2 regions of the Nocardioides ginsengisegetis genome follow, and region 2 is predicted to be linked to the other one. Evidence: riboswitches for the same ligand, from Rfam matches in the RefSeq annotation. Region 2 holds a riboswitch; the other holds the start of a gene.
The links. A riboswitch is a leader RNA that binds a small molecule or an ion and turns the genes downstream of it on or off. The one in region 2 is predicted to bind cobalamin.

Region 1: another riboswitch for cobalamin. It lies ahead of FB382_RS04200 (ribonucleoside-diphosphate reductase subunit alpha); the one in region 2 lies ahead of FB382_RS05385 (nitrite reductase).

What each region holds. Positions count from the first base shown of each region.
Region 1 is NZ_JACGXA010000001.1:900,277-904,801, forward strand. Features, by position in the region: gene FB382_RS04200 (ribonucleoside-diphosphate reductase subunit alpha) at 1-2,330, opposite strand, end outside; cobalamin riboswitch at 2,461-2,690, opposite strand; gene FB382_RS04205 (DUF1254 domain-containing protein) at 2,750-4,366, opposite strand; gene FB382_RS04210 (MFS transporter) at 4,434-4,525, opposite strand, start outside.
Region 2 is NZ_JACGXA010000001.1:1,145,995-1,150,519, forward strand. Features, by position in the region: gene FB382_RS05370 (hypothetical protein) at 1-14, shown strand, start outside; gene FB382_RS05375 (precorrin-2 C(20)-methyltransferase) at 26-1,573, opposite strand; gene FB382_RS05380 (precorrin-8X methylmutase) at 1,570-2,235, opposite strand; gene FB382_RS05385 (nitrite reductase) at 2,232-3,104, opposite strand; cobalamin riboswitch at 3,160-3,361, opposite strand; gene FB382_RS05390 (SRPBCC family protein) at 3,411-3,851, shown strand; gene FB382_RS05395 (phytoene desaturase family protein) at 3,856-4,525, shown strand, end outside.

The DNA of each region.
Region 1 (4,525 bases), 250 kb from region 2:
TCGTCCCGGACGGGTTCGGTGACGGACACGGTCGCCTGCTGGATCCGGGTGGCCGGTCGCGACCGCAGGTAGTACGTCGTCTTCAGCCCGGACTTCCAGGCGTGGTTGTACATCGAGGAGAGCTTCCCGATCGTCGGCGACGCCAGGAAGAGGTTGAGCGACTGGCTCTGGTCGATGTACGCCGACCGCGCGGCCGCCATGTCGATCAGCGCGCGCTGGGGGAGCTCCCACGCCGTGCGGAACAGCACCCGGACGTCCTCGGGCAGGGACGCGATGCCCTGCACCGAGCCCTCGGCGCGCTTGATCGCCTCGCGGTTCTCGGGGGTCCACAAGCCGTGGGCCTTGAGCTCGTGCACGAGGGCGGAGTTGACCTGGAGGAACTCTCCCGAGAGCGTCTCGCGCTTGAACAGGTTGGACACCTGGGGCTCGATGCACTCGTAGCACCCGGCGATCGAGGCGATCGTGGCGGTCGGTGCGATCGCGATCAGCAGGGAGTTGCGCAGGCCGTGCTTCGCGATCCGCGCCCGCACGACGTCCCACCGCTCGGTCTGGGTCGGCGTCGCGTCCCAGAAGTCCGGCTGCAGCCTCCCCTGCGCGGCGCGGGTCCGGTCGAAGGTCGGGTGCGGACCCTGGCGCTCGGCCAGCTCCGAGGAGACCTCCAGCGCGGTCAGGTAGACCTCCTCCTGGATCCGCGTCGACAGCTCCAGCGCCTCCGCCGAGTCGAAGGGCAGCCGCAGGGCGAAGAAGACGTCCTGCAGCCCCATCAGACCGAGCCCGATCGGCCGCCACTGCGGGTTGGAGGCCGCCGCCTCGGCGCTGGGGTAGTAGTTCACGTCGATGACGCGGTCGAGCAGCGGCACCGCCGTACGCACCGTGGCGCGGAGCTTGTCCCAGTCGACGCCCGTCGGGAGCAGGTGTTGGCCCAGGTTGATCGAGCCCAGGTTGCAGACCGCCGTCTCGGAGTCCGAGGACACCTCGATGATCTCGGTGCACAGGTTGGACAGGTGCACGACGGGCTTGCCGGGGGCCTGGTCGTCCGAGGTCTGGTTGCACGTGCGGTTGGCGGCGTCCTTGAACGTCATCCAGCCGTTGCCGGTCTGCGCCAGCGTGCGCATCATCTTGGCGTAGAGGTCGCGCGCCTTCAGGGTGCGCACGACGTTGCCCTCCGCCTCGGCACGCCGGTACGCCGCGTCGAAGGCGTCGCCCCACAGGTCCACGAGCTCGGGCACCTGGTCGGGGTCGACGAGCGACCAGTCCTCGTCGGCCTCGACGCGCCGCATGAACTCGTCGGGGATCCAGTTCGCGAGGTTGAGGTTGTGCGTGCGTCGCGCGTCCTCGCCCGTGTTGTCGCGCAGCTCCAGGAACTCCTCGACGTCGGGGTGCCACGGCTCGAGGTAGACGCACGCGGCGCCCTTGCGACGGCCGCCCTGGTTGACCGCGGCCACCGACGCGTCGAGCGTCCGCAGGAACGGCACGATGCCGTTGGACTGCCCGTTGGTGCCGCGGATCAGTGCTCCGCGGCCGCGGACCCGGGAGAAGCCGATGCCGATCCCGCCGGCGAACTTCGACAGCTTGGCGACCTGGCCGTAGCGCGAGTAGATCGAGTCGAGGTCGTCGCGGGGCGAGTCCACGAGGTAGCACGACGACATCTGGGTGTGCCGGGTGCCGGAGTTGAAGAGGGTCGGGCTGCTCGGCAGGTAGGCCAGGCTCGACATCAGCCGGTAGAAGCCGATCGCCTCGGCCGGCGACTCCGACAGGCCGCAGGCCACGCGCAGCAGGAAGTACTGCGGCGTCTCGACCACCTGGCGCGTCCGGGGGTGCCGCAACAGGTAGCGGTCGTAGACCGTGCGCAGCCCGAAGTACTCGAAGCGGCGGTCGGCGTCCTCGTCGATCGCGAAGTCGAGCTTGCGGGCGTTGTCCTTGACGAACCGTGCGGTCTCGTCGCCGATCAGTCCCTCGGCGTGCCCGAGCCCGACCGACTGGCTGAAGGAGGCGATGCCCTGGTTGCGGACCTCCTTCTCGATGTAGCCGGCCAGCAGCCGCCCGGCCAGCCGGGAGTACTGCGGCTCCTCGCTGATCATCTCGGCGGCCGTCTGGATCGACAGGCGATCCAGCTCGGCGGTGGTGGCGCCGTCGTAGAGGCCCGAGATGGTCTTGGTGGCGACCCGCATCGGGTCCACGTCGGCCAGGTCGTCGGCCACGCGCTCGACGGCGCGCACGATCTTGTTGACGTCGACGGACTCACTGTCCCCGTTGCGCTTGCGCACCTGCATCGTCGTACGGCGTGCTTCGTGGGCGGGGACTGGTGGTGCTGTTTCGGTGACCGTCATTCTCTCTCCTCGCGAGCTCGGTCCGGGACCGGCCAGATGTGCGAGGGGGTGACGACGACGCCGGCGCGTCGTCCGACGAGCGCACCGTGGAGCCGTCAGCCGTCCCACGCGGCATCGGACCACCGCACCCGGCGGGTGCAGTGCGCTGGCAGGTCTTCGGACTCATGGGCTCGCCGCGACCGATCGCTCGGACTCGACCCCTACTGGACGTCGCTTCCCAGGTCCCGTGATGGCGACCCAGTGCTGGGTGACGTCGTTCGTTCCCACTCACCGCTGCGGGGCAGTCCCGGTCTCTCACCGGGTTCCCTGTTGCCTCGACGATCCTGGAGGGAGCGCCGAACCAGCTGCGTGCGCCACCATATGTGGGGTCGACGGAAATCTCCGGGACTAGATGTTGTGTCGGCGTGTTGCGGTCGTCCTCAGTCCGCCCGTACGAACGGCGGGATCCGGTAGGTGCCGTCCAGCGCCGCCTTCTCGGGCAGGTAGAGCCGCAGGATCAGGTGGAACGCCCCGGCCGGCGCGGGCAACCAGTTGGCCCGGGCCTTCGCCCCGCGCGGCTCCGCGTGCTGCACGAAGATCGTCAGCGAGCCGTCCGCGTTGCGCCGCAGTCCCCGGTCGCGGTCGCCGACGGAGTAGCGGTCGATCTCGTTGTCGTAGAGGAAGTTGTCCTGGCGGTACATCGTCAGCGACCAGAACGCGCGGACCGGCGGCAGGTGGCCCTGCGGGAACGTGATCGTGTAGCGGTGCTCTCCGGTGAGCGCGCGCCCGCGACCGTCGGAGTAGCTCGTGGGGTAGGTCGCGATCCGCGGCACGTTGGCGCCGAGCAGGTCGGTGGCGATGACGGCGCGCCCGAGGTACTGCCGGCCGAAGTCGCCGATCCACGGGTCGGTCATCACGCTCCACCCGCGGTTGCCCGCCGAGGTGGTGGCGCGGTAGCGGTCCGCGGCGCCCGCGATGAGTCGTACGGCGGCCCTGGTGCCCGCACCGATCGCGCGGTTCTGCGGGGTGTCCTCGTCCGAGCCGGGCGGGTTGCCCACCGCGTTGGCCGAGTCGGCGGCCAGCACCGCTCCCGGCGTGGTGTCGGGCTGCTCGACCCCGGCCGGGCCCAGCGCCTCGAGGACGCAACGCTGCGAGGACGGCGGCGGGTCGATCGTCGTCTCCTGGTTGAGCGCGGCGACGAAGTCGGTGCCCTGCGGGGTCGCGGGCTTCGGGGGCCGCGGGGGCGGGTTGTCGAAGACGACGGACTTGCCGCGAGCGCCCTGCCGCCAGGCCTCCAGCGGGGTGGCGGTGTACTTCTCGAGCAGCGGCTTGACGCGCTCCATGTCGGCGGTGTCGTCGACCAGCGTCCGGCCGAGCAGCCACATCGTGTTGGTCGGGCTGTGCACCAGGTGCACGCCCTCCGGCACGTCGCCGGACCACCCGGGCGGCACGAAGAGGTAGGAGCCGGCCTTCGTGCCGGTGGCGCCCGACCCGACGTAGGTGAACGAGTTCGTCCAGGCGTCCATGAACTGGAACGTGTAGAAGCGACCGTCCGTGTCGGGCACGTCGATGACCAGCGGCCCCTGGGTCAGGCTCAGCCAGCCCACCGTGTAGGCGGTGTCGACGTTGGGGGAGACCACGCTGCGGGTCTCCGGGGTGCTCAGCGACGCGACACTGACCAGTGTGTTGCGGAAGCGGAACTGGCGGACCGTGTCGTGCAGGTCGACCAGCGGCAGGCCGTAGACGTAGCCGGCCTCGGCCGCGGCGAAGGTGCGGGCGGCCGCGAGACGCTCCGCCGACGAGGTGCCGGCCAGCCGGTCGGCGTACGCCCAGGCGTCGCGCTGGACCCGTGGCTCGAGACCGCTGAGGCCGGGAGCCGAGGCGCCGTACACGCAGTCGGGGAGCAGGTCGGGACGTGTCGCCCCGGCCGCGACCGCGCCGGGCTGGCCGGCCACCACGGCCGAGGCCAGCGTCGAGGCCAGTGATCCGGTGAGCACCACGAGGGCGGCGCCCAGGCGGGTGCGGACGTGGCGGGGGCGTCGGTCTGCGGAGGTCATGCCCGACCCAACGGCCAATTCCCTACCAAGTTACTAGGGATTGAGCGAGAGGTGGGTCACGGAGCCACTACCCCTGGTCGGAGTCCGTCCCACCCTCGCCGGTGATCTCGTCCGGGCAGGCCGTGCCGCGGTGCAGCTGGTAGGGCGCGGCGATCCGGT
Region 2 (4,525 bases):
TGCAGCGTCGCTGAGAGGTGACCCCTCAGGTCGGCTCCGTGAACCTCGCGGTCCACACCCGCCGGCCCGCCGTGACGCGGGTGCCGCGCGACCCCACGAGCAGCAGGCACTTCATGTCGATCGTGGTCGCGTCCAGGGCCGCGAGCGTCGTGACGTGCAGGGACTCCTCGGCCCGGCCGATGTCGCGGCCGACGACCACGACGGTGTCGGCCGCCAGGTGCTCGAGCAGGATCTTCTGGGCCTGCACCACCTGCTCGGTCCGCGACCGGGACGCCGGGTTGTAGATCGCCAGCACCAGGTCGGCCTCCGCGACGTGCCGCAGCCGCTTCTCCACCAGCGACCAGGGCTTGAGGCGGTCCGAGAGGCTGACGACCGCGAAGTCGCCGCCGATCGGTGCGCCGGCCCGCGCGGCGACCGCCTGGACCGCGCTGACGCCGGGCAGCACCCGCACATCGACGTCGTCGTACGCCGGGTCCTCGGCGGCCTCGAACACCGCCGAGGCCATCCCGAACACGCCCGCGTCCCCGCCGGAGACCACCGCGACCCGCTCGCCGGCCCGGGCAAGGTCCAGCGCGAAGCGCGCCCGGTCGACCTCCACGCTGTTGCCCGACGCGTGCCGGGTCAGGCCCGCCCGCTGGGGCACCCGGTTGACGTACGGCGCGTACCCCACCACGTGGTCGACCTCCGCCAGCGCGGCCGTCACCTCGGGGGTGATCCACCCCTCCGGCCCCGGCCCCAGCCCCACGACCAGCAGCTCCGCCGGGGGCCGATCCGTGTGCCGTTTGGTCCCCAACGGCATGTTTTCGGCCCCGGAACCTGCCGTTGGGGACCAAACGGCACGCCGCCCGGGCCCCCGGAGCGAGTCGCCGGGGACCACGATGAGGGAGAAGTACGGCACCGAGCCTGGGTCGACGTCGGCGACGGGCAGCCACCGTTCGGACTCCATCGAGGCCCGCTCGACGTACAGCGCACCCTCGAGCCGGCCGGCGGCGGCCAGCGCACGGCGTACGGCGGGGAACGTCCGGCCGAGCTTCATGATGATCGCCCCGTCGGTGTCGGCGAGCCGCCGGGCCAGCTCCGGCTCGGGGAGCGTGCCGGGCAGGATCGTCAGCACGTCGGTCTGCCGCACGAGCGGGGAGGCGACGGCGGCCGTCGCAGCCGCGAAGGACGGCACGCCGGGCACCACCTCGGTGGGGAACCGCTCGGAGAGCCGGTCGTGCATGTACATGTAGGAGCCGTAGAACAGCGGATCGCCCTCGGCCAGCAGCACGACCGTCCGGCCGGCCGACAGGTGCGCCGCCAACCGTGACGCCGACGCCTCGTAGAACTCCGCCATCGCGCCGGCGTACCCACCCGGGTGCCCCGTCGTCCCGGTCGTGACGGGGTAGCGGAGCTCCTCCTCGATCGCGTCGGCCGGGATCAGCGCGGCGGCGATCCGCCGCGCGTTCGACTGCTTGCCGACGCCGGCGTGGTAGGCCACGACGTCGGCGGACCCGATCAGCCGGGCCGCCTTGAGGGTGATCAGCTCGGGGTCGCCGGGGCCGAGCCCGACGCCGTAGAAGTGGCCGGTCATTCCTGCTCCTGGGCGAGGGCGTTGAGGGCGGAGGCGGTCATGGCGGAGCCGCCGCGGCGACCGCGCACGGTCACGTAGGGGATGTCGATGCCGTGGTCGTCGGCGAGGCGGGCGAGTGCCTCCTTGGACTCGACCGCACCGATGAACCCCACCGGGCAGCCGACGATCGCGGCCGGCCGCGGCGCGCCGGCGACGAGCATCTCGAGCAGGTGGAACAGCGCGGTCGGGGCGTTGCCGATCGCGACCACCGACCCGTCGAGCCACGGCTCCCACAGCGACACCGCGGCGGCCGAGCGCGTCGTTCCCCACGAGCGGGCCAGGGCCGGCACCCGCTCGTCGCGCAGCAGGCAGACCACCTCGTTGTCGCGCGGCAGCCGCGCCCGGGTCACACCCGAGGCAACCATGTGCGCGTCCGTCAGGATCGGGGCGCCCGCGAGCAGCGCCGCCCGGGCCGCGGCCACGAGGCCCGGGTGCACCACGAGGTCCTCGACCAGGTCCACCTGCCCGGTCCCGTGCACCATCCGCACGGCCAGCTTCTCGGCGTCCGGGGGCAGGTGGTCGAACGACGCCTCCCGCCGGATCGTCGCGAACGAGTCGACGTAGATCGCCGGCCCGTCGTCGACGTACGCGTAGGCCCGCGGCGGCCGCACCGGCGCGTTCACCGCGCCACCCGCGCCGCCCGCGCCGCCCGCGTCAGCCGCGGCACCAGGACGCCACGCCACGGCGTGACGACCAGCTCGGGCGCGCGGCCGGCGAGCCGAGCGACCAGCGCGGGGGAGAGGACCCCGTCGGGCGCCGGGACGTGCTCGCCCCCGGCCACCACGCCGTACGCCGCAGGGCCGGTTGCGACCGGCACCTGCGGGTCGCGGGGCAGCAGCGGCAGCGCGTCGGCCGGCAGTTCGTCGACGTGCCACGGCGCGGTCGGGCCGGTGCCGCGGCAGCCCAAGAACTGCCGGGCGAGCGTGACCAGGGCGAGCGGAGCGTCGGCCATCGGCAGCACCGCACCCCAGCCGTGCGACCCGATCCGGACCTGTCCCGTCGTCGCGGACAGCGCCACGAGCCCGAGGTCGCACGAGCGGCCGACCAGGTCGCCGCGGCCGTCGTCGAGCACGAACAGGAACCGGCCCGGCAGCGCTGCCAACGCCGGGTCCGAGCACAGCAAGGCGTCCAGGGCCGCCGCCACCGGACGCAGGTCGGCCCGCCCACCGGCGAGCCCGGTCGCGGGCGAGACCAGGACGTTGCGGACCAGCTCGTGCGACCGCGAGGGCAGCAGCCCGGTCGCCTCGATCGCGGCCACCACCGCGGGGGACAGCTCGCCGCCGGACCAGGGCAGCGCCCGCAGCTGGAGGTTGGCGCGGCCGGTCACGTGCAGGTCTCCGTCGCCGTGCACCCGGGCCACCTCGGAGAGAGCGACGAGCGCGGACGACGGCACCCGGCCACCGACGAGCCGCAGGCGAACGAGCGCCCCGTCGTCGGCGGGCCAGGGGCGGGTGACGCCCGGGCAGAGGTCGGGACGGGTCCGGGTGATCATGCGCGTTCCTCGCAGGTCAGGGGCTCGTGCGCGAAGCCCGCGGGTGACCGAGCGGCAGGTGCCGCTTGGGCCAGCAGGTCTTCGGACTCGGGATCGACCGGGCCGGGGCACCTTCCCGGACCCGGAGGTCCAGTGGCCCGTCGTACGACGGAAGCCCCGCCCGTCACCCATACCGCTGCGCGTCAGTCCCGGACTCTCACCGGGTTCCCTGACCCGTGGCTCTCACCGCGGGGTTGACTGGCACCGGCGAGGCTACCAACGAGCGGGGAGTGCGTGCACCGAGGTGTCGCCGGGTACGGCGGGGCCATGAGCACCACGACGCGCATCGTCCGGGCCACGCCGCAGCAGGTGTGGGACGTGCTGGCCGACGGCTGGCTCTACCCGCTGTGGGTGGTGGGTGCCTCGCGGATGCGCGAGGTCGACGGGCACTGGCCCGAGCCGGGTGCCCGGCTGCACCACTCCGTCGGGGTCTGGCCGCTGCTGATCGACGACCACACCGAGGTCCTCGAGGCGACGCCGGGCTCCCGCCTGCGGCTGCGTGCCAAGGCCTGGCCCACCGGGGAGGCGGAGGTGGTCCTGCATCTCCGGGCGCGCGGCGCCGACACCGAGGTCGTGATGGAGGAGGACGCCGTCGCGGGGCCGGGGCGGCTGGTGCCCGCGCCGCTGCGGCGCCTGCCGCTGCACTGGCGCAACGTGGAGGCGCTGCGTCGCCTGGCGTTCGTCGCGGAGCGGCGTGCGCAAGGATGACCGCGTGACCGTGCCCGGCGCCGACGAGACGTACGACGCCGTCGTCGTCGGCGCCGGCCCCAACGGGCTCGTCGCGGCCAACCACCTGGTCGACGCCGGCTGGTCGGTGCTCGTCCTGGAGGCCCAGCCCGAGGTGGGTGGAGCGGTCCGGAGTGACCGGGAGGTGCACGCCGACTTCGTGCACGACACGTTCAGCGCGTTCTACCCGTTGGCCGCCGCCTCCCCGTTCCTGGGCGCGATGGACCTGGAGGACCACGGCCTGGCCTGGGCCCACGCGCCCGCGGTCCTCGGGCACCCCACCCCCGACGGTGCGTGGGCGCTGCTCCACCGTGACCGCGAGGTCACCGCCTGCCTCCTCGACGAGCAGCACCCCGGCGACGGCGAGGCCTGGCTGGCCCTGTGCGACCAGTGGGACGTGATCGGCCCGCACGTCCTCGGCGGCCTCCTGTCGCCCTTCCCGCCCGTGCGCTCGGCGCTGGCCGGGCTGGCGGCCCTGCCGCGCGCCGGCGGGCTGTCCTTCGTCCGCACCCTGCTCGCGCCGGCCGCGGAGGTGGGGAGCCGTCGCTTCGGCGGGCGCGCCCCGCGCCTGCTGCTGGCCGGCAACGCCGGACACGCCGACATCCCGCTCGAGGACACAGGCTCCGGGCTGATGGGGCTGCTGCTCACCCTGATGG